One region of the Lacrimispora sp. YZC11 genome, then DNA from elsewhere that is predicted to be linked to it. Evidence: a T-box and tRNA genes for the amino acid it is inferred to sense, from the RefSeq annotation. Region 1 holds a T-box; the other holds one or more tRNA genes.
What was found. A T-box is a leader RNA that pairs with one kind of tRNA and senses whether it is charged. The one in region 1 lies ahead of AC27IJ_RS03750 (valine--tRNA ligase), so its partner is inferred to be a tRNA-Val.
Positions count from the first base shown of each region.

Region 2: it encodes a tRNA-Val, which carries the amino acid that the T-box ahead of AC27IJ_RS03750 (valine--tRNA ligase) is inferred to sense. The anticodon was not compared.

Region 1 covers NZ_BAAJYQ010000005.1:127,574-130,765, reverse strand. Annotated here, with positions in the region: gene AC27IJ_RS03760 (DUF5716 family protein) at 1-216, shown strand, start outside; gene AC27IJ_RS03755 (hypothetical protein) at 213-1,028, shown strand; T-box leader at 1,067-1,291, shown strand; gene AC27IJ_RS03750 (valine--tRNA ligase) at 1,444-3,192, shown strand, end outside.
Region 2 covers NZ_BAAJYQ010000009.1:7,181-10,372, reverse strand. Annotated here, with positions in the region: gene AC27IJ_RS12985 (Gfo/Idh/MocA family protein) at 1-82, opposite strand, end outside; gene AC27IJ_RS12980 (inorganic pyrophosphatase) at 653-997, shown strand; gene AC27IJ_RS12975 (methyltransferase family protein) at 1,177-1,695, opposite strand; tRNA gene AC27IJ_RS12970 (tRNA-Val) at 2,001-2,073, opposite strand; gene AC27IJ_RS12965 (CatA-like O-acetyltransferase) at 2,139-2,777, opposite strand; tRNA gene AC27IJ_RS12960 (tRNA-Pro) at 2,921-2,994, opposite strand; gene AC27IJ_RS12955 (Cof-type HAD-IIB family hydrolase) at 3,123-3,192, shown strand, end outside.

The DNA of each region.
Region 1 (3,192 bases):
GTGGAATTCATGGTAACGCCCATGGATCCAAAGCAGAAACGGCTGGTGAAGATCCCACTGGAAGGATTTCCGAACCGGGTGGACAAAAACCTCCGGATAGGGATCAGCTTTGGGTTTTTGGATGAGAAAACCATGGCAGTGGTACTAAAAGACAAGGGTTTTGGTGAAATATTTCCGGCCACAGAGGCCGTGATAAGGCAAGAGGTTATGCTATGAGTATGATTCTTTGCCGGCAGGAGCCGGTTAAACATCCCTTTTATTTTGAAGGCCTGGGAGTACGCTTGTTTTCATCCCAGGAGCTTTGCTATGTGATTTATAATAATCCTCTTTTGGTCATGGATCAATTTGTGGATAATAACCTGATCCAGTTTATCAGAGAAGATCTGGATATGGCTTTTCTGGCTGCCAAGCTGGAAAAATGGCAGCAAAGCGGTGAGGAACCGGATGAGCTTCTTGCCACGATCCTTCACGAATGTGATTACTATACTGCTTCTGAGGTCGGCCGGTTCCGGCAGAATCTGACCACTTACCGTCGGATGCCTGTCCAGGAGTTCTTAAAGGCAAAGGCGGATTACCTGTTTTCCAGAAAGCAATATGGAAAGGCTGAGTCAGAATACCGGAAGATCCTGGATCTTCCAAAGGGTGACCGGGGGGATGACGCCTTCCGGGCTAAAATATATAATAATCTGGGAGCAGCTTATGCCAGGCTGTTTATGACGGACAAAGCCTGCCAGGCCTACCAGAAATCCTTTGACTTAGTGAAAAATGTTGAGATTCTAAAAAGAATATGCCATCTGGCCCAGTGGAATCCGGGTCTGGTGTTAAATGAACGGTTTCAGGCTCTCATTACAGATGAAATGAGGCAGGAATGCGAAATAGAAAAAGAAAAGGCGGAGGCGCTGGCAGCCGGGGCGGTCAGCCTTAAAGAGCTTGAACAGCTGTTTCAAAAGGACCCGATCAAGCGTTTGCAGGGAGCCGGCGAGCTTATCCAGAGATGGAAACAGGAATACCGGAATATTATGTCTTGACAAAACCATAAAAAAACACTATCATTACAAGGTATAAGGAAAAGGTAGAGAAGAAGAGGAGTACGCTTATAACCCTGAAAGAGAGAACCGTTCACCGGCTGAAAGACGGTTAAGGCAGTGTATGCGGAAGGTAGCTTCAGAACCGGAAGGCTGAAATTTAATCATTCAGTAAGCTTTCACGTGTGGCCGCGTTACAGGCTATGTGAGATATGGCAGGATCTGCCATATGAATAAAGGTGGTACCGCGTTGATTCGCCCTTTGCATCCCAACGATGCAGAGGGCTTTTTTTGTATACTGAAAAATCTCTTTGGAATTTTCTGATATACAAAAGCGCTCCGATTTGGATGCGCAATTCCGCCCAAGGGCATACCTATAAGCCCGGGATACATGGCGGTCAGCAGGAAGGAGAACATGATGAAAGAATTGGAGAAGACCTATAATCCGGCAGAGATTGAAGGCAAACTTTATGAGAAATGGCTGGATAAGAAGTATTTCCATGCAGAACCAAACAAGGATAAAAAGCCCTTTACCATTGTAATGCCGCCTCCTAATATTACGGGGCAGCTACACATGGGGCATGCTTTAGACAACACCATGCAGGACATTCTGATCCGCTATAAGAGGATGCAGGGCTATGAGGCCCTATGGCAGCCGGGCACGGACCATGCGGCCATTGCTACAGAAGTAAAGGTCATTGAAAGCTTAAAGAAGCAGGGAATTGACAAGGAGGAACTGGGCAGGGAAGGCTTCCTGGAAAAATGCTGGGACTGGAGAAAAGAATATGGCGAGCGGATCATCAACCAGCTTCATAAGATGGGATCCTCTGCCGACTGGGACAGAGAGTGTTTTACCATGGATGAAGGTTGTTCAGCGGCCGTACAGGAAGTTTTTATCCGGCTCTATGAAAAAGGCTATATTTATAAAGGTTCCCGTATCGTAAACTGGTGTCCGGTTTGCCAGACTTCCATTTCTGATGCGGAAGTGGAGCATGAGGACCAGAACGGCTTCTTCTGGCATATCAATTATCCCATTGCAGGAGAAGAAGGCAGGTTTGTGGAGATTGCAACCACCAGACCTGAAACCCTTCTTGGAGATACTGCGGTGGCAGTTAATCCGGAAGATGAGCGCTATCAGGATCTTATCGGAAAGATGTTAGAGCTTCCGCTTACAGGCCGCAATATACCGGTGGTAGCAGATTCCTATGTAGATAAAGAATTCGGTACCGGCTGTGTGAAGATTACCCCGGCCCACGACCCCAATGACTTTGAGGTAGGAAAGAGACACAGCCTGCCTGAAATCAACGTCATGAATGACGATGCCACCATCAACCTTCCCGGCAGCAAATATCATGGCATGGAGCGTTATGAGGCCAGAAAGGCCATTGTGAAGGATCTTGAGGAGCTGGGTCTTTTGGTGAAGGTGGTTCCCCATACCCATGCGGTAGGAACCCATGACCGTTGTAAGACCACCGTAGAGCCTATGGTAAAGCAGCAGTGGTTCGTCAAGATGGAAGAGATGGCAAAGCCGGCAATTGAGGCTTTAAAAACAGGAGAACTGAAATTCGTACCGGAAAGATTTGATAAAACTTATCTTCACTGGCTTGAAAATATCCGTGACTGGTGCATTTCCAGACAGCTTTGGTGGGGACACCGTATCCCGGCATATTATTGTGACCAGTGCGGGGAGATCAGCGTGTCAAAAGAAGATCCCACAGTATGTCCCAAATGCGGAGGAACCCATTTGACCCAGGATGAGGATACCCTTGACACCTGGTTTTCGTCCGCTCTCTGGCCTTTCTCCACCTTAGGCTGGCCCGAGGAAACAGAGGATTTAAAATATTTCTACCCAACCGATGTGCTGGTTACCGGCTACGACATTATTTTCTTCTGGGTAATCCGCATGGTATTTTCGGGAATCGAGCAGACCGGAAAGCTCCCCTTCCATACGGTGCTGATGCACGGCCTGGTAAGGGATTCCGAAGGCCGTAAGATGAGCAAATCCTTAGGAAACGGAATCGATCCTCTGGAGGTCATCGAAAAGTACGGAGCCGATGCCCTCCGCATGACCTTAATCACCGGAAATGCGCCTGGTAATGATATGCGTTTCTACTGGGAGCGCGTGGAAGCCAGCAGAAATTTTGCCAATAAAGTATGGAACGCTACC
Region 2 (3,192 bases), on a different contig from region 1:
TGTTCCTATCCCCGTCAATCATCTTTGCATAGGTTTTTCCTATAGAACCGACCCCTATGAGCGCTATTTTGATTTTTTCCATATGTCGCCTCCTCTTACCTATATCATAGCAGGAGCCAATCCGGCGCCGCCACGATTTTTTTATGTATTTTAGATAGAAACTTTGTTTTTTTGCCTTTTCTTATAGCTGTTTTTTCTGTAAAATAAGTTGCTTTCTATAAGAAAATGTGATTTTTTGTAGGATATTTTCACATCCGCCCTATAAATTTTTACTATTTTAGGGACCTTTCCTCCATAATTTATTCCGGTCCCTTAAAGGCATGAAAAAAAGAGCTGCCGAAGATTTATCAAATAATCCATTAAAATGCGGCTGAGAAGTTAATTCGAGTAGTTTCTTTATCTTTTTTTCGCAATGGGGCTTAAAGGCCGTATACATTATGAGGTCTATTGGCTGAAAGAGAGATATTGTATCAGTTTCCGTAAGCACTGGCGGAAATGGTTGCTAAGGCACAGAATAATCTGTGAAGAGTGGAAATGTTATGTATGAATTTTGAGTCGGCGGAACAGATGAGTTGGAGATTTAGGATTTAGCGTATCGCAGAACATGGTTCTTAGAGTAAAATAGACTTACTAAAGATTTAAGGGGAGAGTAGTGAATAAAGAATTTTGGAGTGCAATAGACAGGCTGGTAAGAGAATCGGAAATTGTTATCGACAGACCGAAAGGAAGTGTGCATCCACGTTATTCTAACTTTCTTTACAAAGTTGATTATGGATATTTGAAAAATACATCATCTATGGATGGAGGAGGTATTGATATCTGGAAAGGTACAGCGCCGAAACAGAAGGTCGATGCCATCATATGTATTGTTGACTTGTTAAAGCGTGATTCTGAAATAAAATTATTAATGGGCTGTACAGAAGAAGAAAAGGGTATTGTTTATAAAACCCATAATGAAACAGAATATATAAAAGGAATTATAAAACAAAGGCCATAAAGAAAATAGATTTATTGATATATATATCTTAAGAAGATTATACCTGCATTTTATAAGGATTTCTTGCAGCTGCCAGGGTTTATTAATGGCAATAGTTGTGATAATGGATATTTTTATTTCGCTTTATTATCATCAACTTTTTCACGCGGATGTACTCCCCATCTTAGGAATAAGGTATATTAAATATACCGCTTAACCTTATTCATGTAGTTTATATACTCTGTCCCAAATTTGTTGACACACCATCTTTCTTCGGAAAGAATAATCCAGTGTGCAGATATTTGAAAAACAAGCAGAGATATAAGCAGCAATATAGAATGTGTTAACAATACACAGCTTGAGAAATATATGAAATACCCTATATACATAGGGTTTCTGGAAATCTTAAATATTCCGTTTGTATTTATTCCGCTTTGCTCAGGTTTTGCAAAGTTAACAGTGGAAATGATAAGAACACTGATGCCTAAGATGTAGATTAATAAGGCGATAAAAAACAATGGCGGTTTGGTCTGGATTTTCAGAAAAACCAAATATAAGATAATAAAAGCGTTTGAAAGCTGGTAAAAAAGGTAGGCAACCTTTTCTCCTCCCTCTAATGGGGCAAAGAGAGCGGCACGGCTTAAAGCATCCTTATTTATCATTTTCAGCAAACCGAACCTTATGAGAAAGAGTGGTATTATTAATAGAAATGCATTCACTTTAAGCGCCCCCCTATCTGTTGCTATTGCGTATCAATAGAAATCTTACCATTTGCTAAAATTATATCACATGTGCCATAAACAGTCTATTGAGAAAAGTCCTTCTCAAGCAGACTTAGCGAAAACGTAACTTCTTTTGAAGTGTAACTGTTTTAAGTACTGGATATTTCATGAGAGTTGGATCGGAAGTTCGCGATTAGAAATGTAGAAAACCCTGATAATATTAAGATTTTTGATATAGTATAGGGCCGAAATTCTAAGCAGTCCAATCAAACTGTTCTAAATTTCGACCCTATATCAGCTAATGGAGACAACAGGACTCGAACCTGCGACCCTCTACACGTCAAGCAGATGCTCTCCCAGCTGAGCTATGTCTCCATAAAAGCATTGTAACTGAAAAACCGAAAAAAGGCAAGCAAAATTCTTCCATAAACTAGTAGAGTTTATAGCAGCCAATCCAAGTTGTCACACCTGTTTTGAAGCTCCAAAAAGAACTTAGAAATATGGAATCCATCCATAAGAGCATGATTCGCCAGAACTGATACCGGTATTTTTAAGCTTCCTTCTGATTTAAAATACTTCCCCCAGGTAATACGGGGATTGCTGTCCGCAGGAATGGGAACCGGTTGTATAATAGAAGTATAGCTTACCCAGGGAATGCTGGAAAAGAAAAAGAGCTGGTTCTCGTTTTCTCCGTCTGATAGGACCTGGATTTGTCTGGCATTTTCCTGCCGCTGCTTACCATCCTTTAGAAAGGCGTCGAAGGGCAGCCTGTCGTCTGCGGTGCAATAACAATAATTTTCATTTTCTAACGCCAGGGTATAGGAAGGAATGCAGTGGTCATATTCGATGATCCCTTTTCCTTGGATACGGCGGCGAAATTCCGGGATAGAGTTGGCTGTCTGAGCTGTCGCGTAAAGGAAAGTCAAATAAAAGGGCAGCTCCTTTTCTTTTATGTAACTCATGAAATTTGTTATGTCCAAATTTGCGGTCATACCTACATATGGATAAGCGAGATTACGGAAAAGGTCAAATTGATCCTTTCGCAGATAATGTTCCATGTCAAGATAATGATAACTCATAAGACACACCTCCTGATTTCATAAACCTATTGCGGCATAAATCCTTAGGGAAAGGCACAGGTAATATGCGCAATGATGATACAAAAAAATACCGGAGACCTTATATTAATAAGGAAAACCGGTATTCTTAAGTATATTGTCAATCGGAGTAACAGGATTTGAACCTGCGACCTCTCGGCCCCCAGCCGAGCGCGCTACCAAGCTACGCCATACTCCGTTCCCTAGACACTATGACATTATAGCAGAAAATTTCCAATTGGTAAAGTATATTTCTTGAAAAATTTTCAAATTTAATATATTATGATAAGGAGACGATTATTTAGGAAGATAAATAGGTGAATATAGATGAAGCCAATTGTAAGCTTTGATGTAGATATGACACTGCTGGACCATAAAGACTGGACAATTCCGGCCA